3 regions of the Streptomyces sp. NPDC060198 genome follow, and region 3 is predicted to be linked to each of the others. Evidence: riboswitches for the same ligand, from Rfam matches in the RefSeq annotation. Region 3 holds a riboswitch; each other region holds the start of a gene.

Region 1 (4,749 bases), on a different contig from region 3:
GGTCAGGGTGAACTTGCCGGTGGAGACGGTGGCCCGGCCGTCCACGTAGGGGCTGTACCCGAGCGCGCGGGTCGGCTTCGATCCCGGCTCCTGCTTCGGGAGGGTGCCGGTGGCCGGCGGGGTCGGGTGGTAGGAGGGGTGGCGGTTCTTGTCCGGCGGCGCGTACCGGGCCGTGGAGGGCAGAGCGGCGGGTGCCCCGTCCGCGCGCCTGAAGTCGAAGGCGGAGGTGAGGTCCCCGCAGATGGCGCGGCGCCACGGTGAGATGTTCGGCTCCCGCACCCCGAAGCGCTTCTCCAGGAAGCGGATCACCGAGGTGTGGTCGAAGGTCTCCGAGCAGACGTAACCGCCCTTGCTCCAGGGTGAGACCACGATCATCGGCACCCGCGGACCGAGCCCGTACGGGCCCGCCGCGTAGCTCGTGCCGCCCGGGTAGAGGTCCTTCGTCACGTCGGCGGTGGACAGCCCCCAGGCGGACGAGGCCGGAGGGTACGGCGGGACCACGTGGTCGAAGAAGCCGTCGTTCTCGTCGTAGGTGAGGAAGAGGGCGGTCTTGGCCCAGACCGCCGGGTTCGACGTCAGTGCGTCCAGGACCTGCGAGATGTACCAGGCGCCGAAGTTCGTGGGCCAGTTCGCGTGCTCGCTGAACGCCTCGGGAGCGGCGATCCAGGAGACCTTCGGGAGGGTCCCGGCGGCCACGTCCGCGCGCAGTCGGTCGAAGTACGTGCCGCCCGCCTTGACGTCGGTGCCGGTGCGGGCCTTCTCGTACAGGGCGCTGCCGGGCTGGGCGTCACGGTAGCTGTTGAAGTACAGCAGGGAGTTGTCGCCGTAGTTGCCACGGAAGGCGTCGCTGATCCAGCCCCAGGACCCTGCGGCGTCCAGGCCGTCGCCGACGTCCTGGTAGATCTTCCAGGAGACCCCTGCCGACTCCAGCCGCTCGGGGTAGGTCTTCCAGCCGTAACCGGCCTCCTGGTTGCCGAGGACCGGGCCGCCGCCCGTGCCGTCGTTGCCGGTGTGACCGGACCAGAGGTAGTAGCGGTTGGGGTCGGTGGCTCCGATGAAGGAGCAGTGGTAGGCGTCGCACACGGTGAAGGCGTCGGCGAGCGCGTAGTGGAAGGGGATGTCCTTCCGCGTCATGTGCGACATGGTGGTGGCCGTCTTGGCCGGCACCCACCTGTCGTACTTGCCGTTGTTGTACGCCTGCTGGCCGCCGGCCCAGACGTGGTCCAGCCCCTCCAGGAACTGCATCCCGAGGTCGGCCACCTGAGGGTTGAAGGGGAGGACGTCCTTCGTCCCGTCGGACTGGTGGAAGACGGACTTGCCGTTGTCCTGGAGCACGGGCCGGGGGTCCCCGAAGCCTCGTACCCCCTTCATCGCCCCGAAGTAGTGGTCGAAGGAACGATTCTCCTGCATGAGCACGACGACGTGCTCGATGTCCTGGATCGTGCCGGTGGTGCCCTGCGCGGGAATGGCTGCGGCCCTCGCGATGCTCTCGTTCAGCATCGTGAAGGCCGCGGCACCTCCGGCGATCCGCAGAAACCTGCGCCGGTCGAGTTCTGTCATGGGGGACGGCCTCCGGGGTATGGGGGGGGGACAGCGAGGTCGCCCCAAGGACAGCGCTCCCCGGATACCTGGCGGGGGCTGGTTCGTGAAACCTCGCCGTACACCTGGCGAACGGAAGGCCCCGAAGACGGCCGGCGCCCCGCCCCGGCCGGTTCGGTCTCCGAGGCGACCGGCGGTCCGTCAGGAGCGTAGGCGTAGCGGGGCGTAGACGGACAGGGCCACGAGGAACGCCACGCCGTAGGCGAGGTCCGCCCCGTGCAGGGCTTCCGCCACCGGGCCCACGTAAAGGCCGGTGCTCATGAACGGTACCGCCGCGACGAAGGCGACCACGAAGGCGGCGACCGCCTGCCACCACGGCCGGTCACGGGCGCCCTCGGCGGCGAGGTCGATCGGGGCACCGCGGCGGGCCCTGGCCCTCGCCCACCAGTCGACGGCCACGATCGCGACGAAGCCGGGGATCCAGTAGCCGACGAGGAGCAGCACGTTCTGGAAGCGTGCCGTGGTGTCGGCCGCGTGCATCCACAGCACCAGCGGGAAACCGAGCGCGGCGGCGAGCGCGGCGGCGACGGGGCGCGGCAGGCGCACCCCGATCGTCTGCAGCGCCAGGGAACCGCTGTAGTCGTTCATGGCGTTGCTGCACAGCGCGGCGAGCACCACGGCGAGCAGGCCGAACGCCCCGAGCGCGCCGCCGCCCAACAGGGTGTCGATCCCCCGCGCGGTCTGATCGGTGAAGACGGACGCGCCCCACAGGCCGAGCGTCTGGACTGCCACGAAGGAGACGCTGATGCCGAGCAGGGTGCACCAGAACATTCGCGGGCGGGAGGTACCGACCGGAAGGTAGCGGCTGAAGTCGCTCGCGTACGGGGCCCAGGACAGCGACAGGCTCAGCGCGATCGTGAACGTCAGGACGAAGGCGCCCGCCCGGTCCCCGCCGTGCGCGGCACCGGTGGCGGCGGGGTGCACTCCGTCCAGCAGTTTGACGGCCAGCACGGCGAAGGCGGCGGCCAGGAGGAACGTCATCACGGTCTGGAGCCGGTGGATCGCCTCGTACCCCAGTACGCCGAGGCCCCCCTGGGCGGCCATCATGACCAGCACGCCCAGCCAGAACGGCCAGCCGCACAGCTGGGCCAGCGCGTCCCCGCCGAACAGGCCGATCAGCGCGTCCCAGGCGATCGAGGACAGCCACTGCAACGCTCCGGGCAGTACGACTCCTCTGCCGAACGCCATTCGGGCGAGCGGGAGTTGACCGACTCCTGTCCGGCTTCCCCAGGTGCCGAGGGCGGCCGTGGGCGCCGCCCCGACGAGCGTGCCGAGGACGACCGCGACGAGCGCGGTGGAGAAGTCCAGGCCCAGCGCGATGCCGACGGTGCCGGTGAAGACGCCGGTCATGGTCAGGTTGGGCGCGAACCAGACGGTGAAGAGCCGACCGGGGCCGCCGTAACGCCGGTCCTCGGGGACGGGGGCTATCCCGTGGGTCTCGATCCGCAGATCGCCGGGTGCGGTGGGCATGCGGCCACCGAAGGCGGTCCGCGAGTACGGAGCCTCCCGCTCCGCGACCGCAGGGTCGTTCTGCGCATATGGCAATGCCATGAAGACATCCCTCCGCCAGTGCTAGCTGGTTCAGGTTCGACGGGTGTGATCTCAGCCCCTCGTGGGGCACCCCGTGTCCGGTTCGCCGGTCAGGATAGCCGGACGGCGGCCCGGGGCAGGTCAGCGGGGGCGACCGAAGCACGATCACCGGGAGAACGGTCGGCGCGAGGCGCGAGATGCGGGACCCGCCGGGGCGCGCGGGCCGGAAGTGATCACGGTCCACCCTTTTCCGTCCTGGCCGTTGACGTTCCCGCACCCCGGTGACAACGTTGTCGAGCACTGTCGGACACCCCGCACCCTGCGTCGCACCTCGAACAGGAGAGCTCCGTATGCGCTGGTCCCCCTCACGCCGTCAGGTCCTCGGCGCCTCTCTGGCCGCCCTGGCCGCCGCGCCCGCGACCGCTGCCACCGCGTCCGCCGCGCCGGGCCCGGCCGGCAGTCGGTCCGCCTCGGCCTCCCTCTCGCGGGCCCACGTCACCTACCGCGCTCTGGAGAAGTACTTCGACGTGGCGGACGGCACCGGGCTCGTTCGCGAGCAGTACCCGGTCGCCGTCGACGACCGCCCGTACTCCTACGAATGGCCGCTGTCCCAGGTCCATGTCGCAGCCCTCGACCTGGCCTTCGTGGATCCCCGCCACGCACCGGATCTGGCCGTCCGCGCCAAGGCGCAGGAGTTGTACTGGAACGCCTCGGGCGGCACCACCGGGCTCGCCGGCTACGACTCCTATCCGGTCGCGCCGCACGGCGACGGCGGCGACATGTTCTACGACGACAACGAGTGGGTGGGGCTGGCCAAGTCCCAGCTGCATCTGCAGACCGGCGACCGCGCCGCGCTCCGCCGCGCGCGGGAGATCTTCGCGCTGGTCGAGTCGGGCTGGGACACCGACGCGGAACACCCCGCCCCCGGTGGGGTGTTCTGGACCCAGGCCGACTGGAACCACTGCCGCAACACGGTCTCCAACATGCCCGGCGCCCAACTCGGCCTGCGCCTGCACCAGATCACCGGCAAGTCCCGTTATCTGGAGTCGTCCAGGTGGTTCTACGACTGGACCAACACCCACCTGCGGACGCCCGAGCACCTCTACTGGGACAACCTCGACCTCGCCGGCACGGTCGACCGGACCATCTGGTCCTACAACCAGGGCGTCCCGGTCGGCGTCGGCACCCTGCTGTACGGGGCGACCCGCGACCGCACCTACCTGAATCAGGCCCGGAGTACGGCCGAAGCCGCGTACGCCCACTTCGTGACCGAGGGCAGGCTGCTGACCCAGCCCGTCTTCTTCAACTCGATCTTCTTCAAGAACCTGTTGCTGCTGGAGTCGGTGACGGGCGGATCCGCCTACCGACGGGCGATGGCCGACTACGCGGACCACATCTGGTCCGAGCAGCGGGACAGCGCCACCGGCCTGATGCGGTTCGCCGAGGACGGGGCCACCCAGGCCATCGAACAGGCCGCCGCCGTACAGATTTTCGCGGTGCTGGCCTGGCCGCGCGGCGCCTGGCGGACGCTGTACTGAGCTCCGGCACGTACGGACGTACGGACGCGCCGACGAGCGCGCGGCCACCGCAGAGCCGTCCGACCGGAGAAGGCGCGGGAAA
Region 2 (7,963 bases), on a different contig from region 3:
CCGCGCCACAGCAGGGTGTCGGCGTCCGCGTGGTGCCCGGCGTACTGGACGAAGCGGCCGAACTGCTCGGACCAGAAGTACGGCACCGGGTCGTACGGCTCCGCGGCCGCGCCCTCCGCGGCCGGCCCCGTGATGCCCGCCGCGACGGTGCGCGGGCCCTGGAGCGCATTGTCCCAGTGGTGGACCAGCAGGCGTGCGCCGTAGCGCGCGGAGGGGTACGAGGCGCAGTCCCCGACCGCGTACACCCCGGGCACCGAGGTGCGCAGCGCGGCATCGGCGATGACCGATCCGTCCGGGCCGAGCGCGATGCCGGAGCCGGCGAGCCAGCCGGTGGCGGGGCGGGCGCCGATGCCGACGACCACCGCGCCGGCCGGGAGCCTGCGTCCGTCGGCGAGGACCACGGCGCCCGGCTCGACGCGGTCGACCCGGGCGCCGGTGAGGAGCGTGGCGCCGGCGCGGGCGTACCAGTCGGCCATGGGGGCGGCGACCTCGGCGGGCAGTGCCCCGGCGAGCGGGCGGGCGGCGGCCTCCACGACGGTGACCGCGCAGCCGGCGGCACGGGCGGCGGTGGCGAACTCGGCGCCGATCCAGCCCGCGCCGACCACGACGACGTCGTGCTTCGCGGCGAGGACGGGCCGCAGCCGCGCCGCGTCGTCCAGGGTGCGCAGCAGGTGGACGCCGGGGACCCCTTCGGAGCCGGGCAGCGTCAGGGGTTCGGCTCCGGTGGCGAGGACCAGCACGTCGTACGGCACCGGGCCGGCCTCGGTGTCCACCTCCCGGTCGGCGGGACGCAGGCCCTCGACGGAGAGCCCGAGGCGCAGGCGGACGCCGAGGGCCTCGAAGTCGATGTCGAAGGCGGAGTGTTCGGCGGTGCCGAGCAGTACGGCTTTGGAGAGCGGCGGCCGGTCGTAGGGCTGGTGGGGCTCCGCTCCGATCAGGGTGACGGGCCCGGTGTACCCCTCGTCCCGCAGCGCCACGGCGGTCCGTACCCCCGCCATGCCCGCTCCGACGATGACGACGCCGTGCTCCGGCGCCCGCTGGTCGCTCTGTTCGCTCACGTACCCACCCTAAGGACCTGACGCTCCGCCAGTTCACGGGGTCGGCAGGCCCGTGCGGCGCCTCCATGGACCGAACAACTAGGGTGGCCGGGCAAAGACACTCGCGGGAGCCCGGACGAACCGGGCTGAGAGGGAGGCTGGCGGCCTCCGACCGTACGAACCTGATCCGGGTCATGCCGGCGAAGGGAGGGGCTGGACATCCATGCGTGCTTCACGGGAACCGACGGCCGCCGAGGACGCGAGCACGACCGGCGCCGGCCGCCGGGGGCCCTCGTACGACGTGCTCGTCGTCGGGGGCGGCATCATCGGCCTGGTGACCGCCTGGCGGGCCGCGCAGGCGGGGCTGAGGACGGCGGTCGTCGATCCGGAACCGGGCGGCGGCGCCGCGCGGGTGGCGGCCGGGATGCTGGCCGCCGTCACCGAACTCCACTACGGCGAGCAGATGCTGCTCGGGCTCAACCTCGCCTCCGCGGCCCGCTACCCGGAGTTCGTGGCGGAGCTGGAGGCTGTGAGCGGCCGGGAGACCGGCTTCCGCGCCTGCGGCACCCTCGCGGTGGCGCTGGACTCCGACGACCGGGCGCACCTGCGCGAACTGCACGCCCTCCAGGAGCGGTCCGGGCTCGACTCGCAGTGGCTCTCGGGGCGCGAATGCCGGCGGCTGGAGCCGATGCTGGCGCCGGGCGTACGGGGCGGGCTGCGGGTGGACGGCGACCACCAGGTCGACCCCCGCCGACTGGCGGCGGCACTGCTGGCGGCCTGCGAGCGGGCCGGGGTGGTCTTCCACCGCAGCCCCTGCGAGCGGCTGGAGGTGGCGCGCGGCCGGGCGTCCGGGGCGCTGCTCGCGGACGCCACCGCGGTCTCGGCCGGGCAGGTCGTGCTGGCCGCCGGGAGCCTCAGCGGCAGGCTCCCCGGGCTGCCGGAGGGCGTCGCCCCGCCGGTGCGCCCGGTGAAGGGCCAGGTGCTGCGGATGGCCGTGCCGGGGGCGTACGCCCCCTTCCTCAGCCGGACCGTGCGCGCGGTGGTGCGGGGCCAGGACCTGTACCTCGTACCGCGCGAGAACGGCGAGCTGGTCGTCGGCGCGACGAGCGAGGAGATGGGCTGGGACACCACGGTGACGGCGGGCGGGGTGTACGAGCTGCTGCGCGACGCCCACGAGCTGGTACCGGGCATCACCGAACTCCCGCTCACCGAGACCCTGGCCGGGCTGCGTCCCGCCACCCCGGACAACGCGCCGGTGCTCGGCCCGACCGCGCTGCCGGGCCTGCTGGTCGCCACCGGCCACCACCGCAACGGGGTGCTGCTGACCCCCGTCACCGGCGACGTCATGGCGCACGTGCTGACCACCGGCGAGCTGCCGGAGGTGGCCCGCCCGTTCGCGGCCGGCCGCTTCACCACCCCCACCGTCCCCGCGCGCGAGGAGCAGTACGCATGACCGACCACCTGGCCGGACCGGCCGACGTGACCGCCGGGGTGTCCGTCTCCGTCAACGGTGACCCGCGCGAGGTCTCCGCCGGCACCACCCTGGGCGCCCTCCTGGCGTCCCTGACCCGGGCGCCCTCGGGGGTCGCCGCCGCCGTCAACGAGAGCGTGGTGCCGCGCTCGGCGTGGGACACCACCCCGCTCGCCGGGGGCGACCGCGTCGAGGTCCTCACCGCGGTGCAGGGAGGCTGACCATGTCCGACGATCTCTTCCACCTGGGCGGACACGAGTTCTCGTCCCGGCTGATCATGGGTACCGGCGGCGCCCCCAGCCTGGACGTGCTGGAGCGGGCTCTCGTCGCGTCCGGCACCGAGCTGACCACCGTCGCGATGCGGAGGCTGGACCCCACCGTGCAGGGTTCGGTCCTCTCCGTGCTGGAGCGCCTCTCGATCCGGGTGCTGCCCAACACGGCGGGCTGCTTCACCGCGGGTGAGGCGGTGCTGACCGCCCGGCTGGCCCGGGAGGCCCTCGGCACGGACTGGGTCAAGCTGGAGGTGGTGGCCGACGAGCGGACCCTGCTGCCGGACCCCGTCGAGCTGCTGGACGCGGCGGAGATCCTGGTCGACGACGGGTTCACCGTGCTGCCCTACACCAACGACGACCCGGTCCTCGCACGGAAGCTGGAGGACGTGGGCTGCGCGGCGGTCATGCCGCTCGGCTCGCCCATCGGCTCCGGGCTCGGCATCCGCAACCCGCACAATTTCGAGCTGATCGTGGAGCGGGCCGGGGTCCCGGTGATCCTGGACGCGGGGGCGGGCACCGCCTCGGACGCGGCTCTGGCGATGGAGCTGGGGTGCGCGGCCGTGATGCTCGCCTCGGCGGTGACCCGGGCGCAGGAGCCGGAGCTGATGGCGTCGGCGATGCGGCACGCGGTGGACGGCGGCCGTTTGGCCCGCCGGGCGGGCCGCATCCCCCGCCGGCACTTCGCCCGGGCCTCCTCCCCGGTGGAGGGCCGGGCGGTCCTGGACCCGGAGCGGCCTGCTTTCTGACCGGAGCGGGCGACGTTCCGACCGGAGCGCCCGGCGTTCCGAACGGTCCGGCGTGTCACGGCTCGGCTGCGATACGGCCCCGGGCCCGCTCCGGGGCGCCCGGGGTGTCCGCGGCGGCTCGTAGACTCGTCGGGTGGACACGACCCTCCAGGACCCGCTGCTCGGACGGCTGCTCGACGGCCGCTACCGCGTCGAGGCGCGCATCGCGGTGGGCGGGATGGCCACGGTCTACCGGGCCGTGGACATCCGGCTCGACCGGGTGCTCGCCCTCAAGGTGATGCACCCCGCACTCGCGGCCGACGCCTCCTTCGTCGAACGCTTCATCCGTGAGGCGAAGTCGGTAGCCCGCCTCGCGCACCCCAACGTGGTGTCCGTCTTCGACCAGGGCGCCGAGGGCGCCTACGTCTACCTCGCCATGGAGTACGTCGCGGGCTGCACGCTCCGTGAGGTGCTGCGGGACCGCGGGGCCCTCCAGCCGCGCGCCGCGCTCGACATCCTGGAGCCGGTGCTGGCCGCGCTGGGCGCCGCGCACCGGGCCGGGTTCGTGCACCGCGACATGAAGCCGGAGAACGTCCTGATAGGGGACGACGGCTGGGTGAAGGTCGCCGACTTCGGGCTGGTCCGCGCGGTCGGCACCGCCACCGACACCACCGGCTCCCTGCTGGGCACGGTCTCCTACCTCGCTCCGGAGCAGATCGAGCACGGCACGGCGGACACCCGCTCGGACGTGTACGCCTGCGGTGTGGTGCTGTACGAGATGCTGACCGGCACCAAGCCGTACACCGGCGAGAACGCCGCCCAGATCATCTACCAGCACCTCAACCAGGACGTCCCCCCGCCGTCCGCCGCCGTGCCCGGGCTCTCCCCGGCGCTGGACGCGCTGGTCGCGGGGGCCACCGCGCGCGACGCCCGGGCCCGCGCGCAGGACGCGGTGGTGCTGCTCTCCGAGACCCTCGAAGCCCGGGCCCTGCTCAGCGACGCCGAGCTGGACGCCGCCCCGCCACAGGCGCTCACCCCGGTCGGCTCCGTCGGAGCCGAGGACCGTACGAGCGTGCTGCCGCGCGCCGTCCCCGAGGACCGGGGCACCACCCACCGGACGAGCCGGCTGGAGATGCCCGCGACGGCCAACGCCTCGGTCGCGCCCGCCCGGCCCCGGCGGTCCGGACGGGCGGAACGGTCCGGGGGCGGCCCTCGCCGCGGGGTCTGGGCCTCGGTCGCCGCCCTGGTGGTGGTGCTGCTGGTCGGCAGCGGTGTCTGGTACATCAACTCGGGCCAGTTCACCCAGGTCCCCTCGCTCCTCGGCCAGCCCCAGGAGGCTGCCGAGAAGCGGCTCGACGAGGCCGGGCTCGACGTGAAGTCCGTCGACAAGGCCTACAGCGACACGGTCGACCGGGGTTCGGTGATCAGCAGCGATCCCGCGCCCGGCGACCGGGTCCGGGGCAACGAATCGGTCAAGCTGGTCGTCTCGCGCGGCCCGGAGATCGTGGAGGTCCCCGACGTGGAGGGCACCTCCCTGGCCGACGCGCGCCGGACGCTGAAGGAGGCCGGTCTGGCTCCGGGCATGGTGACCCGGGAGTTCAGCGAGGACGTCGGGCGCGGCGAGGTGATCCGTACCGACCCCGGGGCGGGCACCGGGCGCCACCCGGACTCCGCCGTGGCGCTGGTCGTGAGCAAGGGCTCCCCCGTCGACGTCCCGGACGTCTCCGGGCTCTCCGTCGAGGACGCCACCGCGGCCCTGGAGGAGGAAGGCCTCAAGGCCGAGGTGAAGCCCGGCCGGATCAACTCCCCCGAGGTGGCCGGAGACGTCGCCGAGCAGACCCCCGACCCCGGCGCCGAGGCGGCCGAGGGGGACACCGTCCAGCTCACCGTGTCCAAGGGCCCTCGGATGATCGAGGTGCCGGACGTCACCGGCAAGGACGTGGACGAGGCGCGGGAGATCCTTCAGGACGCCGGGTTCGAGGTGAAGGTCGACCGGCCGTTCCTCTCCTTCAGCGACACGGTGGGCAGCCAGTCCGTCGAGGGCGGCGGCCGGGCGGCCGAGGGATCGACCGTCACCATCAGGACCAAGGGACTGTGACCATGCGCAACCCGGTGGGCGGACACGTCCCGGTGGCCGGCGGACTGGTGAAGACCGGCATCGCGTACGCCGACGAACTGGCGGCCGAGACCGTCCAGGTCTTCGTGGCGAACCCGCGCGGCTGGGCCACCCCGGCCGGGAAGCCCGACCAGGACGAGCTGTTCCGCAAGGAGTGCGCGGCCCGGGACATGCCGGTGTACGTGCACGCCCCGTACCTGATCAACTTCGGCTCGCACACCGAGGCGACCGTGGAGAAGTCCGTGGAGTCCCTGCGGCACTCGCTGCGCCGGGCCCGCGAGATCGGCGCGCTGGGCGTCGTCGTCCACACCGGCTCGGCGACGGGCGGCCGGCCCCGGGAGCAGGCGCTCGCGCAGGTGCGCGACCACATGCTCCCGCTGCTGGACGAGCTGACCCGCGACGACGATCCCGATCTCCTGCTGGAGTCCACCGCAGGACAGGGTTTCTCGCTCTGCTCGCGGACCTGGGACTTCGGGCCGTACTTCGAGGCGCTGGACTCCCACCCCAAGCTGGGCGTCTGCCTGGACACCTGCCACATCTACGCGGCGGGCCACGACCTGGCGGGCCCGTCCGGGATGCGGCAGACCCTGGACCTGCTGGTGGAGACGGTCGGCGAGGGGCGGCTGAAGCTGATCCACGCCAACGACTCCAAGGACGTGGCCGGCGCCCACAAGGACCGGCACGAGAACATCGGCGCGGGCCACATCGGCGCGGAGCCGTTCCGCGAGCTCTTCGCGCACCCGGCGACGGCCGGGGTGCCGCTGGTCATCGAGACGCCGGGCGGGAAAGAGGGGCACACGGCGGACGTGGCGCGACTCAAGGAACTGCGGGCCTCCGCGGGCTCCTGAGCCCCGGCGGGGACCGGGTCGCGGGCTCGGACCCCACGGTCTCGGACGCCACCGGCTCGGAGCCCGGGGCTCAGAGCTCCGGGCCGTCGCCGGGTTTCTCCTGGTAGGAGTAGCGCTGCTCGCTCCACGGGTCGCCGATGTTGTGGTAGCCGCGCTCCTCCCAGAAACCGCGTCGGTCGGCCGTCATGTACTCGATGCCGCGGACCCACTTCGGGCCCTTCCAGGCGTACAGGTGCGGGACGACCAGGCGCAGCGGGAAGCCGTGCTCGGCGGTGAGGAGTTCGCCGTCCTTGTGGGTGGCGAAGAGGGTGCGCTCCGAGGCGAAGTCGGCGAGCCGGAGGTTCGAGGAGAAGCCGTACTCGGCCCACACCATCACATGGGTGACGTCGGCGGCGGGCGGGGCGAGACCGAGGACGACGGAGGCGGGCACGCCGCCCCACTCGGAGCCCAGCATGGAGAACTTGGTCACGCAGTGCAGATCGGCGACGACCGAGGAGAAGGGGAGTTCCGAGAACTGCTCGTGGTTCCAGCAGCGCTTCTCGCCGTCGGCGGTGGCTCCGAAGACCCGGAATTCCCAGCGTTCGGGGCGGAATTTGGGTACAGGACCGTAGTGGGTCACCGGCCACCCGCGTTGCAGTCGCTGGCCCGGCGGGAGCTCGGACTGCCCCGCTGCGCGGTACCCCTCACTTTCCGGCTGACCCATGCCTCCATGGTGACAGACAGGCAGGGGTGGTGATGACCAGGGACGAAGCGAATGGCGCAACTCGTACTAAGCATGCACTTACTGGACGCCCCGGGGGTGCGGTGCGAGGATCTGCGCAACTGTCCGGTACACCGGTTGGAAGGAGCCTCTGCGATGCAGGGCGACCCCGAGGTCATCGAGTTCCTGAACGAACAGCTGACTGCCGAACTGACTGCCATCAACCAGTACTTCCTGCACGCGAAGATGCAGGACAACTTCGGCTGGACGAAGCTCGCCAAGTACACCCGGGCCGAGTCGTTCGACGAGATGAAGCACGCGGAGATCCTGACCGACCGGATCCTCTTCCTCGACGGCCTCCCGAACTACCAGCGCCTCTTCCACGTCCGTGTCGGCCAGACCGTGACGGAGATGTTCCAGGCCGACCGCCAGGTGGAGGTGGAGGCGATCGACCGCCTCAAGCGCGGTATCGAGGTCATGCGGGCCAAGGGCGACATCACCTCGGCCAACATCTTCGAGTCGATCCTGGAGGACGAGGAGCACCACATCGACTACCTGGACACCCAGCTGGAGCTGGTGGAGAAGCTCGGCGAGCCCCTCTACATCGCCCAGCAGATCGAGCAGCCTGAGGGCTGACGCCCACGGACCGCGCGCACGCGGACGGCTCCGGTCAGGCGGCTTCGGGGAACGCGGTCTCCAGCGGGTCCGCGGCGTCCGGCAGGTCCACGGAGGCGGCCGACGGGTCGGCGCGGCGCTCCAGCAGCTCCCGGCGCGGGCACTCGCCCCGGCCCAGC
Region 3 (5,378 bases):
GCCGGGGAAGCGTCGTCTACGTGCCGGCCGGTGTGGCACACAAGTTCCACCACATCACCGAGGACCTGCGCGTCATGGTGGTCTTCTCCCCGGCGGAAGCCTGATCCTCCCGCCCGGTCCGCAGTTCCTCGTCCTTTGGCCCCTGACCGGTCCGGCCCCGCTCCCTAGGGGATCGATCAGGGGAGTCCGGGGGGTGCGGGCCCCCCGGCGCCACCGCTTCCGCTCTAGCATCGGAGTCGGGAACCGGGAGGCGGGGCCCAGGGGCGGGGATTCCCGGCCCGACGGGGCAGGACACGAGAGACGAGGTAAGGACGATGGCGGTCCGGGAGATATTCGCGGGAATGCCCTGGTGGGTGAAGTGGATCGCGGTGCCGGTGATCGCGATCGTCGTGTTCGGCGGGCTGATCGCCAGCGTGGTGACCTTCGTGGTCGCGCTGCTTTTCAAGGTGCTGCTGTTCGTCATCCTCGTCGGTGGCCTGATCTTCGTCGTCCGGAGGTTCCTCTCGTCCTCCTCGGACTCCGGGAAGGACTGGTAGACGCGGGCCGCTCCGGGTGCGTACCCCGGTGCCCGCGAGCGGTCCCTCCGCCCGGTGCGGTGTGCCCGGGAAGGCCCACCGGGCGCGATGGTCACGGAGAGTGGCGCGGATTAGCCCGGCAGAGCTAAGCGAGGCCCGAAACCGCCCCACGAATGGCCCCGGCGGCTACAGTGGCGCTTCGCTGCCGCCGCCCGGGAATTAACTGTCCGTCACCATCCTGACCAATGGTTCCGCGACAGTCGAGAGTCCGCCCCGAGCTCGCGGCACGCCCGTGGGGGCGGCCTCCACGGGAGGGCTGACCGCCCGTCACCATGCCTGGGGGTGACCGTGACCACGGCATCGACCACCACTGCTCCGACGCTGATCGGTTCGGTCCAGCGGGCCCTGAGACTGCTGGAAGCGGTGGGCGCCCATCAGGACGGCGCTCCCGCCAAGCAGTTGGCGCGGGAAGCGGGCCTGCCTCTGCCGACCACCTACCACCTGTTGCGCACCCTGGCCCACGAGGGTTACCTCCGCCGGGAGAACGGTGTCTTCGTCCTCGGCGCGGCTGCCGAGCGGATGTCCGGCCGGGCGGCCGAGGAGAGCAGGCGCGGCAGGCTCAACGACTCCCTCGCGCGGTGGTGCGACGAGCTGGGGGCTCCGGTGTACTGCGCGGTCTACCGCGAGGGCGAGATCGAGCTGGTCGCCGTGGCAGACTCCGCCGCGACGCCGGCCGTGGACGAGTGGGCCCCCTTCGCGGAGACCGGTCACGCGCACGCCCTGGGGCAGTGTCTGCTCGGACAGCTCGACGAGGAGGCGCGGGAGGACCATCTGCTCCGCCATCCGGTGCGTCCGCTGACCCGTTACTCAGTGCGAGATCGCCCGGTCCTACTTGAGCGATTGCGTTCGATGGAGCGTATGAAACCTGTCATCGAGCGACAGGAGTACGCACTCGGAACAGTCTGTGCCGCCATCCCCATCACCGCAGGTTCGGCCGTCGCGGCGATGGCCATTTCTCTACCCCTGGACCGACAGGACCAGTTGCTCCCCGCAGTCGAACAACTACGTGGCGAAGTGGCGCGGCTCTTGCGTTCGTTCGTGTTCTCTATCAGTATCTGAAAAATCACTCCTTGTGATCTGCTATCGCGTGCACCACGATGGCGTCAATAGGGCCATGGGGGATCATTCCTGGCCAGATTCATCTACTGCGGGGTTGAACGATGCGCGAGTCGGTTCAAGCAGAGGTCATGATGAGTTTCCTCGTCTCGGAGGAGCTCTCGTTCCGTATTCCGGTGGAGCTCCGGTACGAGGTGAGCGATCCGTACGCGATCCGGATGACCTTCCACCTGCCGGGTGACGCCCCTGTCACCTGGGCTTTTGGTCGTGAGCTCCTGCTCGACGGCCTCAACAGCCCCAGCGGCGACGGCGATGTGCACATCGGTCCCACCGAGCCGGAGGGGCTCTGTGACGTGCACATCCGGCTCCAGGTCGGAGCGGACCGGGCCCTGTTCCGGGCCGGGACGGCACCGCTCGTGGCGTTTCTCGACAGGACGGACAAGCTGGTGCCACTGGGGCAGGAGCACACGCAGGGTGACTTCGACGGGAATCTCGAAGAAGCGCTCGGCAGGATCCTCGCCGAGGAACAGAACGCGGGCTGACAGGCTGTCAGCCCGTTGGCTTTTGGGCCTCGCGCTCACGTCTTGCGGCGGCGGCCCCTCCCGGTCCGTACGGGTGCAGGAGCTTCGGCTTCCGCGCCGAGCCCTGTGCGGTCCGCGGACACCACCAGAGCGGCGAGCGCCGTCGTGACGGGCACCGAGGCGACCAGTCCGATCGAGCCGACGAGCGTACGGACGATCTCCTCCGCCACCAGTTCGCTGTTGGCGACCGTGCCGACACTGCTCTGCGCGATCGAGAACAGCAGCAGCAGAGGCAGCGCCGCGCCCGCGTACGCGAGCACCAGGGTGTTGACCACCGAGGCGATGTGGTCGCGCCCGATCCTGATGCCCGCCCGGTAGAGCCCGCGCGCACCCATGGTCGGGTTCGCCTGGTGCAGCTCCCACACCGCCGACGTCTGTGTGACCGTCACGTCGTCCAGGACCCCGAGCGAACCGATGATGACACCGGCCAGCAGTAGACCGCTCATGTCGATGTCCGGATAGAGGCCGTGGATGAGGCCGGTGTTGTCGTCGGTGTTGCCGGTCAGTCCCGCCCAGCCGATGAAGACCGAGCCCAGCAGCCCGATCAGTACCAGCGAGATCAGCGTGCCGATGACCGCCACCGAGGTGCGGGCGGTCACTCCGTGGCAGGTGTACAGCGCGATGAGCATGATCGCGCTCGCCCCGACCACCGCCACGAGCAGCGGGTTGGAGCCCTGCAGGATCGCGGGGAGGATGAACAGTGTCAGCAGGGCGAAGGACACCGCGAGTGCCACGAGTGCCATGACGCCTTTGAACCGTCCCACCACCACGACGGCGACGGCGAAGATTCCGGCCAACAGCGCCATCGGAAGCTTCCGGTCCACGTCGGTGACCGAGTACTGCAGGTCGTGCGGGGCGTCCGGCGCGTACGCGAGGACCACACCCTGACCCTCTCTCAACTGTCGTGAGGCTTCCGGCTGGACGATCTCGGCGAAGGTGCGACCCTTGTCGTTGCCGCTGGTCACCTCGATGGTGGCCTTCTTGCAGTCGCCGTCCTCCACCGCGGCCGGGCCGGAGCCCGTCGACGTGTCACCCGTGGCGGGTACCTGGGCGGCGTTGACGTCCGCGCAGTCCACCCGATCCACCTTCACCACCTTTCCCTGCTCGGTCTGGCGGTCGAAGCCCACACCGGTGCGCTCGTGCGCGGGAGTTCCGCCGGGCCAGAGCACCACCAGACCGACGACCACCGCCGCAGCGAAGGGGATCAGCACGCATGCGATGACCTTGCGCAGATGGGTCGAGACGGGCGCCGCCGGGCCATGGCTGTGCGTATGACCGTGTGAGGGGTCCTGAGGTTCTGGACGGTCCTGGGAGGAGTTCACCGGGCGATCATCGCAAGAACGGGGGAGGCCCTCTGGTCAGCACGGCCGGACGGGCGCTAGCGTGGTGGCACCTTTGCACACGCGGGAGCTCGGAGCACCGGGCTGAGAGGGCGCTGACCTCGTGATTCCTCACGGGACAGGCTGCGCCGACCGCCGAACCTGTTACCGGGTAATGCCGGCGTAGGGAGTAGGTCTCATGACCACATCGGACGCGATCACGCCTGCCTCCAGTTCTGACGAGCACGGCGGGGGGGACAAGTCCATCGGCTGGCACAAGGGGTACGTCGAGGGCTCGCGCCCCGGCCTCCGGGTGCCGGTCCGTCAGGTGCACCTGACCAACGGTGAGGACGTGACGCTCTACGACACGTCCGGTCCGTACACCGATCCCGCCGTCACCACCGACGTCCGCCGGGGCCTCGCCCCGGTGCGCGGCGGCTGGATCGAGAGCCGGGGGGACACCGAGGAGTACGAGGGGCGCCCGGTCCGGCCGGAGGACGACGGCCGCTCGCCCGCCTCGCGCGACGGCCTGCGCAACCTCGACGCGCTCTTCCCCGGCGGCGCGCGGGGACCCCGGCGCAGCCGTGACGGACGTCCCGTCACCCAGCTCGCGTATGCCAGGCGAGGGGAGATCACCCCCGAGATGGAGTACGTCGCGATCCGCGAGAACGTCGACCCGGAGGTCGTCGTCGAGGAGATCGCGGCAGGCCGGGCGGTGCTGCCGGCCAATGTGAACCACCCGGAGATCGAGCCGATGATCATCGGTAAGCGGTTCCTGGTGAAGGTGAACGCGAACATCGGCAACTCCGCCGTGACCTCCTCCATCGAGGAGGAGGTGGAGAAGATGACCTGGGCGACCCGGTGGGGCGCCGACACGGTCATGGACCTGTCCACCGGCCGCAACATCCACACCACCCGCGAATGGATACTCCGGAACTCCCCGGTGCCCATCGGCACCGTCCCGCTCTACCAGGCTCTCGAGAAGGTCGACGGCCGGGCGGAGGAGCTGACTTGGGAGATCTACAGGGACACGGTCGTCGAGCAGGCCGAGCAGGGCGTGGACTACATGACAGTGCACGCCGGCGTGCGCCTGCCGTACGTCCCGCTCACCGCTCGTCGTAAGACCGGCATCGTCTCCAGGGGCGGCTCGATCATGGCGGCCTGGTGCCTCGCGCACCACAAGGAGTCGTTCCTCTACGAGAACTTCGAGGAGCTGTGCGAACTCCTCGCGACGTACGACGTGACGTACTCGCTGGGGGACGGACTGCGGCCGGGCTCCATCGCGGACGCCAACGACGAGGCGCAGTTCGCCGAGTTGCGTACGCTCGGCGAGCTCAACACGATCGCCAAGCGGTACGGCGTGCAGACGATGATCGAGGGCCCCGGGCACGTCCCGATGCACAAGATCAAGGAGAACATCGACCTCCAGCAGGAGATCTGCGAGGAGGCGCCGTTCTACACCCTCGGCCCGCTGACCACCGACGTCGCACCGGCGTACGACCACATCACCTCCGGGATCGGGGCGGCGATGATCGCGTGGTGGGGCACGGCGATGCTCTGTTACGTGACCCCCAAGGAACACCTGGGGCTCCCCGACCGGGACGACGTGAAGACCGGGGTCATCACCTACAAGATCGCGGCCCACGCCGCCGACCTGGCCAAGGGGCACCCGGGAGCGCAGGACTGGGACGACGCGCTGTCCGACGCCCGGTTCGAGTTCCGCTGGGAGGACCAGTTCAACCTGGCGCTCGACCCGGACACCGCACGCGCCTTCCACGACGAGACGTTGCCGGCCGAACCGGCCAAGACGGCGCACTTCTGTTCCATGTGCGGGCCCAAGTTCTGTT

What was found. Region 3 has a riboswitch for thiamine pyrophosphate ahead of thiC (phosphomethylpyrimidine synthase ThiC). Riboswitches for the same ligand answer to the same signal wherever they lie in the genome.
Region 1: another riboswitch for thiamine pyrophosphate. It lies ahead of ACFWEP_RS31330 (purine-cytosine permease family protein); the one in region 3 lies ahead of thiC (phosphomethylpyrimidine synthase ThiC).
Region 2: another riboswitch for thiamine pyrophosphate. It lies ahead of thiO (glycine oxidase ThiO); the one in region 3 lies ahead of thiC (phosphomethylpyrimidine synthase ThiC).

What each region holds. Positions count from the first base shown of each region.
Region 1 covers NZ_JBHWZJ010000448.1:3-4,751, reverse strand. Annotated here, with positions in the region: partial or broken gene ACFWEP_RS31335 (phosphocholine-specific phospholipase C) at 1-1,560, opposite strand, end outside; gene ACFWEP_RS31330 (purine-cytosine permease family protein) at 1,741-3,150, opposite strand; TPP riboswitch at 3,141-3,234, opposite strand; gene ACFWEP_RS31325 (glycoside hydrolase family 76 protein) at 3,480-4,667, shown strand.
Region 2 covers NZ_JBHWZJ010000288.1:268-8,230, reverse strand. Annotated here, with positions in the region: gene ACFWEP_RS26655 (NAD(P)/FAD-dependent oxidoreductase) at 1-1,058, opposite strand, end outside; TPP riboswitch at 1,152-1,263, shown strand; gene thiO (glycine oxidase ThiO) at 1,261-2,490, shown strand; gene thiS (sulfur carrier protein ThiS) at 2,487-2,729, shown strand; gene ACFWEP_RS26640 (thiazole synthase) at 2,732-3,526, shown strand; gene pknB (Stk1 family PASTA domain-containing Ser/Thr kinase) at 3,660-5,603, shown strand; gene ACFWEP_RS26630 (deoxyribonuclease IV) at 5,606-6,469, shown strand; gene ACFWEP_RS26625 (sulfite oxidase-like oxidoreductase) at 6,540-7,172, opposite strand; gene bfr (bacterioferritin) at 7,326-7,805, shown strand; gene ACFWEP_RS26615 (bacterioferritin-associated ferredoxin) at 7,840-7,963, opposite strand, start outside.
Region 3 covers NZ_JBHWZJ010000058.1:182-5,559, reverse strand. Annotated here, with positions in the region: gene ACFWEP_RS10735 (cupin domain-containing protein) at 1-104, shown strand, start outside; gene ACFWEP_RS10730 (DUF5326 family protein) at 315-536, shown strand; gene ACFWEP_RS10725 (IclR family transcriptional regulator) at 864-1,634, shown strand; gene ACFWEP_RS10720 (SsgA family sporulation/cell division regulator) at 1,736-2,173, shown strand; gene ACFWEP_RS10715 (YibE/F family protein) at 2,209-3,534, opposite strand; TPP riboswitch at 3,606-3,738, shown strand; gene thiC (phosphomethylpyrimidine synthase ThiC) at 3,731-5,378, shown strand, end outside.